Regions from separate parts of the Sphingomonas sp. R86520 genome, predicted to be linked through region 1. Evidence: predicted binding sites of a transcription regulator. Region 1 holds the regulator's gene; each other region holds the start of a gene.
The links. Region 1 encodes LexA, which represses DNA repair genes until DNA is damaged. Its sites were predicted from a motif close to GTTCCNCNCTTGTTCT; they were not measured.
Positions count from the first base shown of each region.

Region 2: a site for LexA is predicted at 2,845-2,860, ahead of SJY41_RS12195 (ribonucleoside-diphosphate reductase subunit alpha). Genes of this name have one in related genera too.
Region 3: a site for LexA is predicted at 3,196-3,211, ahead of SJY41_RS14470 (ImuA family protein). Genes of this name have one in related genera too.
Region 4: a site for LexA is predicted at 2,440-2,455, ahead of SJY41_RS22690 (ImuA family protein). Genes of this name have one in related genera too.

Region 1 is NZ_JAXHBZ010000001.1:773,468-778,276, reverse strand. Features, by position in the region: gene moaC (cyclic pyranopterin monophosphate synthase MoaC) at 1-441, shown strand, start outside; gene SJY41_RS03820 (molybdopterin molybdotransferase MoeA) at 783-1,964, shown strand; gene lexA (transcriptional repressor LexA) at 2,033-2,707, shown strand; gene SJY41_RS03810 (ComEC/Rec2 family competence protein) at 2,759-4,809, opposite strand, start outside.
Region 2 is NZ_JAXHBZ010000001.1:2,683,720-2,688,528, reverse strand. Features, by position in the region: gene SJY41_RS12210 (ribonucleotide-diphosphate reductase subunit beta) at 1-112, opposite strand, end outside; gene SJY41_RS12205 (hypothetical protein) at 190-390, opposite strand; gene SJY41_RS12200 (DUF2171 domain-containing protein) at 447-707, shown strand; gene SJY41_RS12195 (ribonucleoside-diphosphate reductase subunit alpha) at 847-2,766, opposite strand; gene SJY41_RS12190 (PAS domain-containing protein) at 3,461-4,809, opposite strand, start outside.
Region 3 is NZ_JAXHBZ010000001.1:3,165,767-3,170,575, forward strand. Features, by position in the region: gene SJY41_RS14460 (error-prone DNA polymerase) at 1-714, opposite strand, end outside; gene SJY41_RS14465 (Y-family DNA polymerase) at 711-2,501, opposite strand; gene SJY41_RS14470 (ImuA family protein) at 2,416-3,177, opposite strand; gene SJY41_RS14475 (hypothetical protein) at 3,726-4,385, opposite strand; gene SJY41_RS14480 (hypothetical protein) at 4,399-4,809, opposite strand, start outside.
Region 4 is NZ_JAXHBZ010000004.1:164,217-169,025, forward strand. Features, by position in the region: gene SJY41_RS22685 (Y-family DNA polymerase) at 1-1,745, opposite strand, end outside; gene SJY41_RS22690 (ImuA family protein) at 1,660-2,421, opposite strand; gene SJY41_RS22695 (hypothetical protein) at 2,726-3,169, shown strand; gene SJY41_RS22700 (hypothetical protein) at 3,166-3,324, opposite strand; gene SJY41_RS22705 (HU family DNA-binding protein) at 3,383-3,652, shown strand; gene SJY41_RS22710 (SOS response-associated peptidase) at 3,703-4,326, shown strand; gene SJY41_RS22715 (toprim domain-containing protein) at 4,369-4,809, opposite strand, start outside.

The sequences.
Region 1 (4,809 bases):
GCCGGCGCGGCCCGCATGGTCGACGTCGGCGGCAAGGCTGTCACCGCGCGCGAAGCCATCGCCACCGGCCGCATCACCATGACCGCCGAAGCCGCTGCGGCGATCGGCGCCGGGACCGCGAAGAAAGGCGACGTTCTCGCCGTCGCCCGCGTTGCCGGTATCATGGCGGCCAAGCGCACCAGCGACCTGATCCCCCTCTGCCACCCGCTCCCGCTCACCAAGGTCGAAATCGAGCTCGTGGTCGACGCGGCCGGCGTGACGGCCACGGCGACGGCCTCGACCGAAGGCAAGACCGGCGTCGAAATGGAAGCCCTCACCGCGGCGACCGTCACGCTCCTGACGATCTACGATATGGCCAAGGCGATCGACAAGACGATGGTCCTTAGTGACATCCGCGTGATCGCCAAGAGCGGCGGCAAGTCCGGCAACTGGACCGCCTGACCAAGCCTTCCCCGGCAGGGGAAAGCCGAGAGTTCAACTCAGCCGAGGAGGCTCGCCGACGCCCTATTCGACCCGCGTGCGTACAGTTTACGCACATCGCGCACCATCGACCGGACCGTCGATCAGCCCATCGATCGGCTCCATAGCCTCCGCAATCTCGCCGGCAGCGCGAACAAGACCTGTCCTGCATGCCAAACCCATGGCAAAGCACGAAACATGGCCGCAGACCACGCCCCTCTCCCGTACGCATCGGACCCGGAATACGTACGTACGAACCGCGCCCAGCGTCTGCACTTCCTATACTGCACTCCCCGAAACCGCCCGATTTTCGAGTCGCAAGCATGACCCTGGTCCCCGTCGCCGAAGCTCAGACCCGCCTCTTCGCGATGGCCCCCCGCGTCGGCCATGAGACCGTCTCGTTGCGCGATGCCGCGGGCCGCTGGGCCGCCCAAGACATCCTCGCGCGTCGCACGCAACCCGCGGCCGACCTTTCGGCGATGGACGGCTACGCCATCCGTTTTGCCGACCTTCCCGGTCCCTGGACGGTCATCGGGGAGAGCGCGGCGGGCCGTCCGTTCAGTGGCAAAGTCGGCCCGGGCGAGGCGACGCGCATCTTCACCGGCGCTGCGATGCCCGAGGGTGCCGACAGCGTGATGGTCCAGGAAGAAGCCGACCGCGACGGCGCAACCTTGATCCTCGCCGGGGAAGGTCCGCCGACGTTGGGCCGCAACACCCGTCGCAAAGGCCTCGACTTCTCGACCGGCACCCGCCTGATCGCCGCGGGCGACCGTCTGAGCCCGGCGCGCATCGCCGTCGCCGCGACCGGGGGCCACGGCAGCCTGATGGTGAACCGCCGCATTCGCGTTGCGGTAGCGGCTACCGGCGACGAGCTCGTGCCCCCCGGCTCGACCACCGACGGCGTCGCGCTTCCGGAATCGAACGGCATCATGCTGGCGGCGATGCTCGCGGACATGCCCGTCGAGATTGTCGACCTGGGCATATTGCCGGATCGCCTCGACGTCCTGCGCGACGCCTTTGCCAGCGTCCAGGCGGACCTGCTGGTCACCACCGGCGGCGCATCGGTCGGCGATCACGACCTCGTCCGTCCGGCGATTGAGGCAGCCGGTGGCACGATCGACTTTTGGCGGATTTCGCTGCGTCCCGGCAAGCCGATGATGGCCGGCCGGATCGGCGAGATGATGGTGCTGGGCCTTCCCGGCAACCCGGTCTCCGCGTTCGTGACCGCGACGCTGTTCGTAAAGCCCGTCGTCGCGCACATGGCGGGCGCCCGCGATCCGCTGCCGCAGATGACGCACGCCCTGCTCGGCGAAGACCTCCCCGCGAACAATGCGCGTACCGATTATCTCCGCGCCGAACTTCGCGACGGCAAGGCTTATGCCTCGACGATCCAGGACAGTTCGATGCTGCTCACGCTCGCGCGGTCGACCTGCCTGATCGTCCGGCCGGGCAATGCGCCGATTGCAACGGAAGGCGAATCGGCAGAAATCCTCGTGATCGCCTGATACGGGCGCTTGACGGCGTTAATTATGTTCCATAGAAGTTCCCAGTCTGTTCCGGACGGAGAACCGCCATGCTCACGCGCAAGCAGCACGAACTCGTGTGCTTCATCAACGACCGCCTCAACGATACCGGCGTCTCGCCGTCGTTCGAGGAGATGAAGGACGCGCTGGATCTGAAATCCAAGTCTGGCGTCCACCGGCTGATCAGCGCGCTCGAGGAGCGCAACTTCATCCGCCGCCTGCCGAACCGCGCGCGCGCGCTCGAAGTATTGCGGATGCCCGAGCGTCCGGAAAAGAAGACCCCGACAAAGGCCTCGAACGTCAAGGCGGCCCCCGCCGCCGCGACACCGCAGCCGGCCAACGACGTCATCGAGATTCCCCTCCATGGCCGCATCGCCGCCGGCGTCCCGATCGAGGCGTTCGAAGGCAGTACCATGCTCGCAGTCCCCGCGGCGTTGCTGGGTTCGGGCGAACATTATGCTCTCGAAGTGTCGGGCGACTCGATGGTCGAGGCGGGTATCCTGGACGGCGACTTCGCGCTGATCCGCCGCACGGAAACGGCACGGGATGGCGAAATCGTGGTCGCGCTGATCGAAGACAGCGAAGCGACGCTCAAATACTTCCGCCGCGAAGGCGCGATGGTTCGCCTCGACCCGGCCAACCGCGCCTACGACCCGCAGCGCTACGCGCCGGCACAAGTCCGGGTTCAGGGCAAGCTCTCGGGCATCCTTCGCCGCTACGACTGAATACTGATGAGAGGATCTGTCGTTCCTGCGCAGTCGGGACGACGGAGCCTTTCACGGCCGGTACCGCTGGCGATGGTTTGGGTCGGGGCTGCGCTTGAACGGCCGCCCGAGCCTGGGCGGATCCCGCCAGGGGTGACGGTCGCTTGGGTTCAGGATCGTGACCATGCGCCCCGCCCCCAAAGTCAACGCAACGCCGCCAGTCCGCTTCAGGACGAACCGATCCAGCTTCAGCCAGCGCGGCGTACACCGCTTCGGCAGCCCACGTTCGCTGACGACAATGTCCGCCAATCGGCACGCGGCGATCAGGTCCTCGATCGGCACCATATAGGCACTACGCGTCGCCAGCACCCGCCAAGTACGCCCGCGGGCGACGATGTCGGTCATGCACAGATCGCGACTGCACCGCGCGTCAGGCTGGTCGGCGAGCAGCAGCGGCTCACCGTCGACCCCGCCATTCTCGGCAAGCGTATCGCGCGTATAGTCGCCCGCCCGATCGCGAAGCATCGCAAGTCCCGCCGCGGTTCTAACGGCGACATGCCGCCCGTCACCCGTCACGAGGATGTCCGGAGCCGGCGTCGTCAGCGCCCAGATCGCGCCGATTGCGAGCGGAACCGCCCCCAATCGCCGCCACCGCGTGCGCCACAAGGCGATCCAGATACCTCCGAAGACCATCGCCGCGAACGCCGCGGTCGGCATCGCAGGCAGAGACCGGACCGAACCTGGCGCATTCGCAACGAGATGCGCGAGCCACAGCAAGCCATCGAGCGAGCGCTGAACGAGCCACCACGCCGGTCCGCCCAACCCGGCACAGTCCAGCAACAACGCCAGCGCTTCCAGCGGCATCACCACGAACGTCGTGAGGGGAATCGCGACGATGTTGGCGAACGCGCCGTACAGCCCGGCCCTGTGAAAGTGATAGACCGCGATCGGCATCAGCGCGAGTTCTACGAGCAGCCCCGTCAGCAGCAGCGACGCGGCATCCCGCGCCAGTTTGCGCGCGCGTCCTTCGTCGTGCGGACCGAAGACGGTGCGGATCGCCGGATGTTCGTGCAACGCCATGATCGCGGTGATCGCGGCGAACGACAACTGGAAGCTCGGACCGGCCGCGGCCTCGGGCAGGACCAGCATGATGCAAACCGCGCCCGCAGCAACCAGACGCAAGGTCATCGCCTCACGACCCATCGCCAGCGCCGCGAGTACCAGCAGCGCGGCCACGCAGGATCGGATTGTCGGCACCTGGCTCCCGGTCAACAACGTATAGCCGATCGCCGCCGCGGCCCCCGCCAATGCAGCAAGCAGCGGCAATCGGCTATGCAGCGCGAACCAAGGACTCAAGGCCAGCAGGCGCGATACGATCAAGATCGTCGCTGCCACCGCCGCCGTGATGTGCAACCCACTCACCGACAACAGGTGCGCGAGCCCGGCGCGGCGCATCGCCTCCGAATCTTCCTCGCTGATCGCGCCGACGTCGCCGGTCGCGAGCGCTGCAGCGATGCCGCCCGCGCTTCCTTCCAAGTGCGATACGATGTGGTGCGACAGCGCGACGCGGATGCCCGCCCCGGACCCGCTCGACTTGATGATGACGACCGGTGCGAAACCTCGCCCGGTTGCGCCGATCCCGCCAAACCACGCGACGCGCGCGAAGTCGTAGGCGCCCGGTACCGCAGGCAAGGGCGGTGGCATCAGACGCGCCCGTAGGCGGACGACCGCGTCCGTCCCGAGCAGCTTGGGCGCATCCGCTTCGGCCAAGTTTACCCGGACGCGGTACGGCAGGGCGACGGGTTGCCCGCCGGTCTCCATACCCTTCGCGATCGGCAGCACCGTCAGCCGGACCAGTCTACGCGCGACCAATGGCTCGATCGCCTCGACCTTCGCCGAGAAACTCGCAATCGTCGGGCCGCCCAGTACAGCCCGCCCCACCCAATCCGACCGCGCCCAGATGAGCCCGAGCCCCAGCGCCGCCGTCAGTGACCCGATTGCCAATGCGCGCGCGGCGCGTCCACCGCTCCCTATGGCCAGACACGCCAGCCCACCGGCCACGAGAATCAAGACTGCCACCCGCCATGCCGCCGGGTCCGGGAGCGCGAACCACAACGCGATGC
Region 2 (4,809 bases), 1.9 Mb from region 1:
CAAGCGGCACTTCCTCGGGGAGCCAGTGGAGCTGCTGCTGGCGCTTCCAGAATTCGAACGCCCAAGGGTATTCGAACGGCTTGTACTGCTTGCGGGCTTCGAGGAGGGACATGATAGGCCTTTCGGAAGATTGTTTTAAATCGGGAAACTGGTCGGATCAGGGAAACTGGTGGGCTCTGGAGCGCGGCGTCATGCGGTGCTCCATTGCCACATCGCGGCGGCGGACATCGCGAGGACGATCGCGCCCGAGGTGAGCATGATGCCGATCATCCGGAACGCGTAGGTCTGGCCCTCGGTGACGTCCGGCGAGCGGAGCCGCACGAGAAGTGCGATTCCGACAAGACCGAGCACGCCCGCGACGGCAAACATGATAGCGCTGCCGTACGTCATGCGACCAACTCGCGCGGCGTGCGTTCAGCACCCGAACTCAACACAGGAGAACGACCATGGTCGATGCAACCCAGATCCAGGAACATGCCGAAGTCATCGGTGCAGACGGCGTCCATGTCGGCACCGTCGACAAGGTCGAAGGCAACCGCATCAAGCTGACCAAGAAGGACTCGGGGCCGCAGGTCGTCGAGGGCACGGGCAGCCATGAAGGGCATCATCACTTCATCTCGCTCGGGCTGGTGGCGGATATCGAAGACGGCAAGGTCCGGCTTTCCGCCAACGCCGACGTGGCGGTGACGTTCGAAGAAGAGGCCTGAGCCTCCCGCGGCGCGTGTCGAACGCGCCGCCGAGACTGCCCGAACCCCGGTCCGCCTGGCGCGGGCCGGGGTTTGTTGCGTCAGGCGCCCCCCGGTCCGCGTGTCGCGGGCCGGGGTCACGCTCGACCGCCGAGAGACCTTATTGACAGGCAAGGCACTCATCATAGTCCTTCGACTCGACGTCGATCTGGCGCAGGTCGATGGTGTTGTCCGCTTCCACACCGCCGGCGAAGCCCGCACGCTGGACCGACTTCGAGCGCAGGTAATAGAGCGACTTGATGCCCAGCTCCCACGCGCGGAAGTGGAGCATCAGCAGGTCCCACTTTTCGACATCCGCCGGGATGAACAGGTTCAGCGACTGCGCCTGGTCGATGTACGGCGTGCGATCCGCCGCCAGTTCGAGCAGCCAGCGCTGGTCGATCTCGAACGACGTCTTGTAGCAGTCCTTTTCCTCGACCGAGAGGAAGTCGAGATGCTGGACCGAACCACCCTGTTCGAGGATCGAGTTCCACACCGCGTCCGAGTTCTTCGACTTCTCGCTCAGCATCTTTTCGAGATACGGGTTCTTGACCGAGAAGCTGCCCGACAGCGTCTTGTGCGTGTAGATGTTCGCCGGGATCGGCTCGATGCAGGCCGACGTGCCGCCGCAGATGATCGAGATCGACGCGGTCGGGGCGATCGCCATCTTGCAGCTGAAACGCTCCATCGCGCCGGTGTCGGCAGCGTCGGGGCAGGGGCCGCGCTCGATCGCGAGCTGCATCGAGGCTTCGTTGGCCTGGGCACTGATGTGCTTGAACATCCGCAGGTTCCACGACTTCGCCATCGCGCCCTCGAACGCGAGGCCGCGCGCCTGGAGGAAGCTGTGGAAGCCCATCACGCCGAGCCCGACCGACCGCTCGCGGCCCGCGGAATAGGCGGCACGCTCCATGCCCGGCTCGTGGCGATCGATATAGTCCTGCAGGACGTTGTCGAGGAAGCGCATGACGTCCTCGATCAGGCCCTTCTCGTCCTTCCACTGATCCCACGTCTCGAGGTTAAGCGACGACAGGCAGCAGACCGCGGTGCGTTCGTTGCCGAGGTGATCCTTGCCGGTCGGCAGCGTGATCTCCGAGCACAGGTTCGAGGTCGAGACCTTGAGGCCCAGCTCGCGGTGATGCTTCGGCATCGCCTTGTTCACGTGATCCGCGAAGACGATGTACGGCTCGCCGGTCTGCAGGCGGGTCTCGACGAGCTTCTGGAACAGCGAGCGCGCGTCGACGGTCTGGCGGATCGCCTGGTCCTTCGGCGAGCGCAGATGCCATTCCTCGCCGTTGCGCACGGCTTCCATGAAGGCATCGGTGATCAGCACGCCGTGGTGGAGGTTCAAAGCCTTGCGGTTGAAATCGCCCGAGGGTTTGCGGATTTCGAGGAATTCCTCGATCTCGGGGTGCGAGACGTCGAGGTACACGGCGGCCGAACCGCGGCGCAGCGAACCCTGGCTGATTGCGAGCGTCAGCGAATCCATGACGCGGACGAACGGGATGATGCCGCTGGTCTTGCCGTTGAGGCCGACCGGCTCGCCGATGCCGCGAACGTTGCCCCAATAGGTGCCGATGCCGCCGCCGCGCGACGCGAGCCAGACATTCTCGTTCCAGGTGTCGACGATGCCGCCGAGGCTGTCGGGAACCGAGTTGAGGTAGCACGAGATCGGCAGGCCGCGACCGGTGCCGCCGTTCGACAGAACGGGGGTGGCGGGCATGAACCAGAGCTTCGAGATCGCGTCGTACAGGCGCTGCGCGTGGCCGGCGTCGTCGGCGTAGGCGGAGGCGACGCGGACGAACAGGTCCTGATAGCTTTCGCCCGGGAGCAGATAGCGGTCCTTCAGCGTCTCCTTGCCGAATTCGGTCAGGAGCGCGTCGCGGCTGTGATCGACCTCGACCGGGTAGATCTGCGCGCGCACGGAGTGGCTGTCCTGCGACGGGCGCGGGACCTTGGGAGCCTCTACTGCGGCGGCGTCGGTGGCTTGGTCGATCGTGTCTGTGGTCATGTCGCTATCCCGGCTGCTGTCTCTGAAATCCATCGAAACCGCTCCTAGTGTTCTGTATTCGTTCGAATCGGTCGCCTGTCGCCATGCTACCATCGGACGGCCCCTAACGGGAGAACAAAAAGTGATCATCGCGGCGGTGGAAGGCGCGCACATGATCGGTTCGCATAGGACTATGCGAGGGATGTTCTACCAGCGATTGGGTCCGCCCCCGAACGCAACCCCAAGAGATTGTGCCAAAGCGCGAGTCGACGCAAGGGGGTGAAAGGCTTGTCGAAGGCTCGGTTCGTCGCGTTCGCGATAGGGTCCGTCGAGCACCCGCCACGCGACGCGTGGAGTTCTGCGGGGTTCGTGATGTGCAAGGGAACGAGGCGGGAACGAAAAATTATTTCGGGATGGTAAGTGGCAAATGTTGCTTCGGGCGGAGGGGGTGGAAGTGGGGCACAGATATGGGTGACCGCTCTAGTTGCCCCGCGCAGGCGGGGCCCAGGAGACACGAACGTCGTCCTGCTCAAGTACTAGACCCCCGCCTTCGCGGGGGAACGGGAGTGGGGCGTTCGTCCTCTTACAGAACGAGAGCGTCACCCTGCCAAGACTTCACCACCCCGGCGGAGGCCGCGGGCCGGTCGGGGGACGTCGCCACCTGAACGCTGCGCGCTGTGACTGCCGCCTTTCCACTTGGTCCCGGCCTTCGCCGGAGTGGCCGTGATTGGGAAACGCGTATTCTGTCTCAGCCCTCGATCATCGTCCGGATCCGCGTGGCCAGCGCTTCCATCGCGAAGGGCTTGGTGATCATCGACATGCCCGGCTCGAGGAAGCCCGAAGCCAGTGCGGCGTTCTCCGCATAGCCGGTCATGAACAGCACCCGCAGCCCGGGACGCAGCGCACGGCCGGCGTCGGCGACCTGGCGGCCATTCAACCCGGGCAAGCCGATGTCGGTCACCAGCAGGTCGATCCGCGCCATCGTTCGCAGGCGTTCGAGCCCCGCCGGCCCATCATGTGCCTCGACCGCGCGATAGCCGAGTTCGCCCAGCACTTCGACGATCAGCGCGCGGACGACGGGATCGTCCTCCACCACCAGCACGATCTCGCCCGCGTCGGTCACATGGGCCTGGGTGAGTTCGGGCAGCGCCGCGTCGGCTTCCGCTTCGCCGTGATGCCGCGGCAGATACAGCTTGACCGTCGTGCCCTCGCCGACTTCGCTGTAGATCTTCGCATAGCCTTCCGACTGGCGCGCGAAACCATAGATCATCGACAGGCCGAGCCCGGTGCCCTGTCCGATCGGCTTGGTCGTGAAGAACGGCTCGAACGCCTTGGCGATCGTGTCGGCGGACATGCCGGTGCCGGTATCGGATACGCAAATGCAGACGTAACGGCCGGGGCGAACGTCGCGCTGGCTTGCGGCGAAATGGTCGTCGAGTTCCGCGTTGCAGGTCTCGATCGTCAGCGTTCCGCCGTCGGGCATCGCATCGCGCGCGTTGATGACGAGGTTCAACAACGAATTCTCGAGCTGGTTCGGATCGCAGAGCGTCGTCCACACGCCCGCGCCCAGGACGAGTTCGAAATCGATCTGCTCGCCGGTGGTGCGACGAAGCAAATCCTCGAGCGAGGCGACCAGCGGGTTGACCTTGACCGGGCGCGGATCGAGCGGCTGGCGACGCGAGAAGGCGAGCAGCCGGTGGGTCAGGGCGGCGGCACGGTTGGCGGCCGTCGTCGCGCCCGAGATGAAGCGATCGAGTTCTGCGACACGTCCTTGCGCGACACGGCGCTGGACGATCTCCAGGCTGCCGGTGATGCCCTGCAGCAGGTTGTTGAAGTCGTGCGCGATGCCGCCGGTCAGCTGGCCGACCGCCTCCATCTTCTGCGCCTGGCGGAGCGCCTCCTGCGCGTCGACCAGTTCCTGCGTGCGATCGCGGACGCGTTGTTCGAGGTCGGCGTTCAGCGATTGCAGATCGCGCTCGAGCCGCTTGCGATCGGTGACGTCGGCCCCTTCGACGAACACGCCGACGACCGCGCCGGTCGCATCGCGGATCGGCTGATAGACGAAGTCGACATAGCGATCGTCGACCGCGCCGCCCG
Region 3 (4,809 bases), 2.4 Mb from region 1:
CAGCGCATCGGGATACGCCTTGAACCGCCGGACAATCTCGTCGGGGGATTTGAGCGCACGGTCGGCATTGACCTCACGCCGGTAGCCGAGCTCGTCGACGGTGCATTTCTCGCGCACAGCCGTCACGACGTCCTGCAGCAGCCGTGCTTCTGGCGCGTGGTAGAGGACATCCCCCGTCACCACCGCGCGAACGCCAGCGCCGCCCGCCTGCCGCGCCAGCGCGTCGATCCGCACGGCATCGTCCGGCCGGCGCCGCTGGAACAATGCCATATACCCACGCCGGCCATAGACCGTCTTCAGGTCGGCGAGCGCTGCCAGATTATCCTCGTCCGGCTCAACGGGCAGCAGGATGGCGATCATGCCCTCCGACCAGGGCTCGAGGTCATGCCAGTGGAGAAGACAGCCACCCTTCCCCGCCCGCTTCTTGCCCACTGTCAGCAGGCGCGTCAGGCGTGACCAGGCGGGGCGGTTGGTCGGGTAGAGCAGCAACTGCCGGCCACAGGACAGATTGACGCGCGTACCGGCGATCGAGCGAACGCCCGTCGCCTTCTGCGCTTCCCATGCGCGCACCACGCCCGCGACGGTGCCGATGTCGCTGACCCCGATCGAGGGATAGCCAAGCAGCGCCGCAGCCGCGAACAGCTCCTCGGGGCTCGACGCGCCGCGCAGCAGTGAGAAATGCGTGAGGACCTGAAGTTCGACATAGTCGGTCATGCGAACACGCCGTGCATCCACCAGCTGAGATCGCCGGTATCCTCGACGAACCCGTCGCCACGCCGGAACACCCAGTAGCGACCGCCGGTATCGTCCTCGACGCGGTAATAGTCGCGGACAGCCCACACTTCCGCGTCACGGCGCCACCACTCACCGTGGATCCGCTCGGGGCCGTCGCCGGCCACGACCTTGTGCGGCCGGCCGCGCCATTCGAACCGCCGAGGCGGCTGATCGGGCATGAGCGCGATGACGCCCCATAGCGGTTCGGGCCTCGCCAGCAGGCGCGTCGGTCGGCGCCATTTCGGCCAGCCCGCGGGCGCTACCACCGGGTCGGCGCGCATGACGGCACGCTCGGGCACGTGGCTTTCAACCGGCGCAATCCGAAACACGGCATCAGCGCCAATGCGGCCGGCAACGACGTCGACGAGACGGGCTGGATCACGCACGAGCACCTCACCGGCGAGAACAGCGCCGAGATCGACAGCGTCGAGCGGCTCGGTGTGCGGCGCCGCCAGATAGAATTGCTCGAGCCCCAAGCCCGGATCGATCCGTTCGATCCTGAGCTTCATGAGCCGCAACAGGTGCGAGACCTCGCGCGTCGGGCGTGAGGTGCCGACGGCTACGACCTGCTCGGTGCCATCGACGCGTAGGCCACCGAGCCGCAGTGATCGTACGCCAAGCCCCTTCGCGCGCAGCAGTTCGGCCATATCGCCGAGGAGATCTTCCATGACCTGCGCGATCGCGTCTGCGGTGACGATCGGTTCGAGCAATCGGCGCTCGACGATCGGCATGGCCTGGTCGGTCCGCGGCGTGATGGGTTCGGCGACCGCGCCGAGGGCCTGATCGAGCCGCGTGATCGCGGGCAGCCCGAGCCGACGTGCCAATGGCCCCCGCGCGACAGGTAAAAGATCGGCCACGCGTTCGAAGCCGAATTTGCGGGCGGCAGTGAGCGCCGTGCCTGCGAGGCGCAAGGCAGCGACCGGCAGGCCGCTGATCGCGTCGACGGTCCGCCCTGCCGGGACGATCGCGATGTCGGCAGACCCGAACCGGGCAACGGCGTGGGCCGCGCCTGCTGTGTCGGCGACCGCTACGCGTGCAGTGAACCCCGCACGCTGGCAAAAGGCGCGCAGACGCCGACAGAACCGCTCTTCGCCGCCATGAAGATGCGCGCAGCCGGTCAGGTCGAGCCATAGTCCATCGGGTGGCGTGGCCGCGGCGATCGGCGACCAGCGGCGCACCGCGCGCAGCGCGAGCTGGTCCAGTAGCGCGGCATCCGCCTCCGTCTCAGACGGTCGGATGTCGAGATCGGACACCAGCGCACGCGCGTGGGTCGCGGCCATCCCGATCGTGATCCCCAATGCGGCCGCGCCATCGCAGGCGGCCACCACCTCTTCGCGCCGGCCAACCTTGCCGACCAGCGCGAGCGGTGCCCTGTGGAACGCCGCAACGGTCTCTGCGACCCTGTCGTGACTGTCGGCTTGCGCTGGTCGGTGAAACGGATGGTTTGCCGCTTCCGAACGTCGGCCAAGTTCACGCATGGGTGGCTTGGCATGCACGGGCAGCGCTGCGATCTGGCCTTCCACATCCTGCCTGGTCGTTACGTCAGCGCGAGCCCAGCGCGCACCGGGCCGCCACCCGCCGCCCCGCGGTACGGAGCACGCACCGGGATCGTCGTCGACGGGAGGCTGAAGGGCGGGCCGCTCAGGCGGCCGCGTAGCGTGCCGGTCCAGCCGTCTCAGCCGCTCGATGGCTAAGTGCGGCAGGAACAGCGAGACAACCCGTCTCATCGCAGCCCTCCAAAATCATCGAAAATGCTTCGCCGCCACGCTGTCGTGCGACCTCGACCTGCCACCGTGACCGTCCGACGCCGGCAACCCCCAGGCGCTCGGAGGACGCACTGGCGATCCGCCAGCGCGTCCAGGCCGCGGACGGTTCGGCGAGCGGATCCTGGTCGCGGTTCCGTCTGCGTCGCAGGATGAGAACGGGAATGTCGGCGTCGGCCGCCACGAGTTGCAGGCGCCGGGTTGCTACCATCGACATCCGGCTTACCTCCGCGATCACTGCCGACGGCGTTCCGTCGCGCACCGCATCCTCGACGACGGCAAGTAGCGCCGCGTCGTCGCGTGGCTGTGCATGGATCAAGTCGGCAGGCGATAGCCCCGCCTGCTCGAGACCAGGTGCATAAAGATCGTTGCGACAGCTCACCCACAGCACCGGTCCGCCGGTATGGGCGGCCTCCCGCGCGGCTATGCCCGCCAGGAACAGCGTGGCCGCGGCATCGTCGACCATCGAACAACTTTGTGCGGCGACCTCGTGGAGCGCGCCGGCGCGAAGGCCCCTGCTCGCGAGGCGATCGTCCAGCGCAGAGATACCGAACGGCATGATGCGGTGATCCACCACGGGCGTAGCGATTGTCCGCAGGTGAGCGATGGTGGCCGGCAGGGACTCGAGGGCGGTGATCATGATGTCTAGACTCTACCTGTTCCCCTTATGTTCCGTTACCAGAACCGTTTGGTCAAGCGTCAGACTCGAGACTCCTGTGGATAAGGTGTTGCTAGGAATGCGATGTCAGGGCGTACCGACGCGACGACGACAAATGTCAAATGCTGCTGGCGATCCCTCACGCAGCGGGGATCCAGGCGCCGGTCCATCGGCGTGTCCCTGATCAAGGTCGGCGTGCAGCGCCTTCGTTGGATCCGGGCGCAATTCGGATCGAAATGCGCTGAGCATCGCATCCTGCCTCCCCGTTGCCAGCAGGCGCCCTACAAGCTCGGCCACCAGAACACTGGTCGCGGGCTTCGGATCGATCGACGTCTTGGACAAGCGGTGTCGCCCTTTGGCGCGATATGGTGTCTGCCTTGGAGCGAAAACGTACGATCCAGGCCTCCACGGTCCCTGCCGCAGGTCCTGAACAATAGCATTGCCGTAGCAAGGCGGAAGCGCGCGGGTTGCCCTAGCCTGCCACCGTTCGGTTCCGATCGACGTCTAAGCAACGATCGTTGGACCATGGATCAAAGTGTGAGGGCTTCGATCGAAACATCAAAGCGCGGCTCGGGGGGACACTCTTCGATTCTTCGGACCGCGACAATTGCGGTCGCAGCGACGGGCAGCATGACCTTGAAGGCCGATCGAAAAAGCGTGGCGGACTTGCCTCTTATCAGAAGACGGTTCGCATGATGCGCCGCGACGACCTCCGGGTCCCAGACTGCAAGATCACAGAGCGTAATGCGCAACTTGGGGTCGTCAGTCGCCCAGGCGCGCTCGGCATAATCGAGTATGGCCTTGCCATAGCACGCCTCTAGCACCGGCCTCGCCGCCTCGATCCGCGCGTGTCGAGAGAACATGACGTAGAGCAGGTCATTTCCGTCCACGCACACCTCCTGCGACGGCGCATCGAACTCGATCATGAGCGGTACGTATTCGCGGGCGCTCCCATTGTTCCGACAGGCATAATGCAGCGCACCGGAGGCGTCGGCCGCGTACACAGCCGGTCGCGCTTCGCCCGGACGCGGATCGATCGAGTGAACGTCGCCGTCAAGAAGCATCCGCGGACCGGCCAACGGCCAGACTTCGACCGGGCGTCGCGGCCCAAGGGCCGTAAGTCCCTTTTCCATGATCGCCGCGATGACCTTCCCAACATCATCCTCTGCGACGGCGATGCCACGATGCATGCGAAGCACGGCGTCAGCCGATCGACACGACAAGAGGAGGCTCCTGCTCGTCGTGCGGCTGAATGACGTCGATGGCGCTGGCCTGTTCCGCATCGCCGGGCGGTGGCTTGTCGGACTTGACGGCGAATGTAACGGTCCGGCCTGTCGCGAGGACCTCCCTGATTAGCCGCTCCAACACGTCCGACTGCTCGACCGTGGTCCCGACCCAGGCGTCGGCGACGAGGCGGACGAAAGCGCTATTGTCGAGATGTCGTCCGACGTTGCCGTAGGTGACGATGCGACCGCCGCGTGAACCGACCATCGTCTCGTCAGCCTCGATGAGCTTCCAGTGGTCGAGTGTCAGGTACATGCCCTTCACAAGGGCCTGGCTGTCCGGCGTGAACTGCATGCGCGGACATAGTTTCAAGAAAAACGGGTTCTCCAG
Region 4 (4,809 bases), on a different contig from region 1:
GTATCGTCGTGAGTGCCGTCACCGCGGCGGAATACCCAGAAACGGCCGCCGGCCTCATCCTCGACGCGGTAATAGTCCCGGACCGCCCAGGTCTCGGCGTCGCGGCGCCACCATTCTCCGTGGATCCGCTCGGGGCCGTCGCCGGCGACGACCTTGTGCGCCTGGCCCCGCCACTCGAAGCGGCGCGGCGGTTGGTCAGGCAGCAGAGCGATGACGCCCCATAAGGGTTCCGGTCTGGCGAACAGCCGCACCGGCCGCCGCCATGTCGGCCACCCTGCCGGCATTTCAACCGGGTCGGCGCGCGCGACCGCGCGCTCCGGCACGTGGCTCGGGATCGGCGCGATCCGATAGACGGCATTCGCGCCGATGCGGCCGGCGACGACATCGACCAGCCGTGAAGGGTCACGCACCAAGACTTCGCCGGCAAGCACCGCCCCTAAATCGACCGCATCCAGCGGTTCGGTATGCGGCGCCACCAGCACGAATTGTTCGAGGCCCAATCCTGGATCGATGCGCTCGATCCTGAGCTTCATGAGGCGCAGAAGATGGGAGACGTCGCGTGTCGGCCGCGACGTGCCGACGGCAACCACCTGTTCGGTCCCGTCGACACACAGCCCCGACAGGCGGAGCGACCGCGCACCGAGCCCCCTCGCTTGCAGCACCGCGGCCAGATCGCCGAGCAGGTCCTCCATGACCTGCGCGATGGCCTCTGCCGTGCCGATCGGCTCCAGCAGGCGGCGCTCGACGGCCGGAACCGTGACATCTTCGCGCGGCGTGATCGGCTCCGCAACGCCGCCCAGCGCCTGATCGAGCCGAGTGATGGCGGGCAGGCCCAGCCGCCGCGCGAGCGGGCCGCGCGCCACCGGCAAAAGGTCTGCGATGGTTTCGAAGCCGAACCGCTTGGCCGCGCTGAGCGCCGTGCCGGTCAGCCGCAAGCCGGCGATCGGAAGCGGCGATATCGCTCGGACCGTACCACCGGCCGGCACGATCGTCAGATCTTCCCGGCCGTACCGGGCAAGCGCGTGCGCAGCACCGGGCGTGTCGGCGACCGCAACGCGCGCGGTAAACCCGGCACGCTGGCAAAAGGCGCGCAGGCGTCGGCAAAAGCGTTCTTCCCCGCCGTAAAGGTGATCGCATCCGGCGAGGTCGAGCCATAGGCCGTCGGTCGGCGTCGCGGCGGCAATGGGCGACCAACGCCGAACGGCAAGCAGCGCCAGGCGATCGAGCAGGACCGCGTCCGCCTCTGGTTCGGCGGGCCGGAAGTCGAGATCGGACACCAGAGCGCGGGCATGGGTCGCGGCCATTCCGACATGGATGCCGAGCGAGGCCGCCGCAGCGCACGCCGCCACGACTTCCTCACGCCGCCCGACCTTGCCGACAAGCGCCAGCGGAGCGTGAGCGGTTGCGGGCCGTGTCACGATCATGGCCGGTCGCGTGACCGACTGGTCCTTGTACGGATGGCTCGCGGCTTCCGATCGCCGCACGAGTTCGCGCATAGGCGGCTGTGCATGCGCCGGAAGCGCGGCTATCTGCCCGGCAACCTCGGCCTTGGTAGGCGATTGCGCCCGCGCCCAGCGCGCACCCGGCCGCCATCCGCCACCCCTCGGGACAGAGCATTCACCCGGATCGTCGTCGACCGGAAGCGGGAGCGCCGGCCGCTCAGGCCGCGGCGTGGCGTGCCGGTCCAGCCGTCTCAGCCGCTCGATGGCCAAGTGCGGCAGGAACAGCGAGACAACCCGTCTCATCGCACCCCTCCACGATCAATGAGAAGGACCCGCCGGTGCGTTGGCGCGCCAGCTCGACCGACCAACGGGCGCGTCCCACCCCGGCAACCGTGAGCCGCTGCGACGGGGCGCTGGCGATCCGCCAGCGCGTCCAGGCGGCGGAGGGCTCGCCGAGCGGGTCTTGCGAGCGGCCCCGCCAGCGTCGCAAGAGCAGCACGGGAATGTCGGCTTCGGCAGCGACAAGCTGCAGGCGGCGCGTGGCGACCATCGAAACCTTTGCCGTCTCGGCCACCACCGCTGCCGGCGTACCATCCCGGATCGCGTCCTCGACGACCGCCAGGAGAGCGGCGTCGTCCCCAGGCTGGGCGTAGATCACGTTCGCCGAGCACAACCCGGCTTCCGCCAAGCCGGGCGCGTAGAGATCGTTCCGGCAGCTTGCCCAAAGCACCGGGGCACGCATGTCTTGCGCTTCTCGCGCGGCGACACCGGCAAGGAACAGCGTGGCAGCCGCATCGTCGACCAGCGAACAGGTCCGTGCCGCGACCTCGTGCAACGCTCCAGCCCGGAGCCCTCCCCCGTTCAGCCGGTTGTCCAGGTCACCCACGCCGAATGGCAGTACACGGTAATCGGCGATCGGCATGGCGATGCTTCGTAGGTGCGCAATGCTCTGGGGAAGCGAATCGAGGGCGGCTGACATAGTGGCTAGACTCTAGATGTTCGCTTTATGTTCCGTTACCGCCGGCGATCGGTCAACGGGGTTTATGTCTGTTGGATCGAGTCTTTGCGCTTGACGGCAGCCAAGGGCCGAACGGTACGGGGTCGTAACGAAAACGGTCTGCTCAGCGCGATCCACAGTGGTTTGGCGGGATAACCGAGTGCGACCACGGGAATGACGCGGAGAACTCCAAGTACGCGTTGCCAAGAACGGCTACGCAACAGACCAACAACAAACCGAGAAGATTTCGCTTTCGTTCTGCCCCCGGCTGACTCATAGAATCAAGATGCCGATCCGCCCTGAAAACCGCTGGCTCTATCCGATCGACTGGCCGCAGCTTTCGGACGTGATCCGGTTCGATCGGGCCGGCGCACGCTGCGAGCATTGCTCGAGACCGCATATGCGGCGCGTCGTGCATCTTGGTGACGGCCGCTGGTGGGACGCCGAAGCCGCGTGTTGGCGCTCCGGCGGTGGCAAGCGGATCGCGCTCAAGGGCGGCTTCGTCCTCGCGTCGGTGCGAACGACCTATGTCGTGCTGGCCTGTGCGCATCTCGACCACGATCCGGGCAACAGCATGCCCGGCAATCTCGCGGCGCTTTGCCAGCGCTGCCATATGATCCATGATGCGGCCGAGCATCGATGGCGGCGTTGGTGGAACGTCTTTCGCCTGTGCGCGATCCGCGACCTCTACGAAGATCCGCGCGTCACGCGAGAGCGCAGCGCGCGTTAGAAATCCAGCCTGCGGCTTTGCATCGGCTCGGCCGCCAGCTCGGCGATCGCCCCCTGCCCGCACCCGGGCTGATACACCTCGACCACGTCATGATTAGCCAGTTTGCGGACCATCAGGCGGGCGCCCGCGACGTGCGCCTCGTCGAGCAGCATCATTGTATCGTCGCTCGCCATGGCTAAGGTCCGGCCAGTTCCACAAGGGAGAGTAAGTAGCATGAACATCGGTGAGCTGGCGAAGGGTGTCGCTGGGACGACAGGCACGAGCGAGGCGCAAGCCAAGGCCGCGATTGCCGCCGTGTTCGAGCAGATCGCAGGCGCGGCCGCCAAGGGCGAAGAGGTCTCGATCGCCGGCTTCGGCAAGTTCTCAGTAAAGGATCGTCCTGAGCGCCAGGGCCGCAATCCGTCGACCGGCGAGGCGATGACGATCGCTGCATCGAAGAAGGTCTCGTTCACGCCCGCCAAGGGCCTGAAGGACAGGCTCTAAGACCAGAGGGCCGGCGGGCGAGCTCGCCGGCACCACGATAGGGTGCTCGGATGTGCAATCGATACAGGCTGACGGCAAAGCAGGCGGAGATCGCCGCGACGTTCGGCATCCGCCCGCCTTACGAGCCCGACGAGACGTACCCGGTCCCCGACATCTTTCCAACGGGCAAGAAGACGCCGTTCTATGGCCAAGTGGTCATCCAGGACGGCGCCGACCGGAAGATCGAGCGGATGGAGTGGGGTGTACCGACCCAGGTTCCGAGTAAGCGCGACGCAAGCGTCAAGCTCACCAAGTACGTGACCAACGTGCGCAATCTCAGTTCGAGCTTCTGGCGGTCGATGCTGACAACGCCGGCGCGTCGTTGCCTGGTGCCGGTCACGGCGTTCTCCGAGTTCGGGATCGCGCCTGGCGAGGACGGAAAGAAACCGCTGCACTGGTTCGACGTGCCTAGCCGCCCGATTTTTGCGTTTGCCGGAATCTGGCGGCCGACCGATCGCGGAAATGCTTACGGGTTTTTGACCACCGAGCCGAATGCGATCGTCGCGCCGATCCATCCAAAGGCGATGCCGGTCGTTCTTCACGACGACGATTACGATCGCTGGCTATCGGCACCATGGGACGATCTAAAGGGGCTCGTCGCCCCCTACCCATCCCAGTTGATGCGGCTTGGCTGACGCGCCCATGATCCCCGTAATCCAGCTGCCGCCGTTGCAGTTTCATGCGCTTCGCTGGCGCGCGCGCCAGGCATCGTTCCAGTCGTCGTGATGCTCGGGCACGCGGCTGATGAGCTCGCGCCCGTTCGCTGTCAGGTGATCGCGTGCCTTTTCCAGCAGGCGGTCGGCCGCGCGGCCTCGATCGCCATAGACGATCACACGGCGGACCTTCTCCGGGATCGCCACGAAGGCCATTCGTTCGACACCGCCCAGCGCCCATGTCGGCGTTCCGAACCATTCGGTCGCCGATCGGGCGTCCTCGATCCCCTCGGCGAGGCCCAACTCGTGCGTAGCGGGCGCGAGCCGGATCGCAGCTGTGCCGAGCAGACCGAGCGCAACCTTCGGCTTGGGGATGGGCTTTCGCAGCACATCGCTCGGATCGAGAAAGGTACGTTGAACTGCGACGAGACCAAGGTCGTTTTCGACCGCGGCAATCATCGCGGG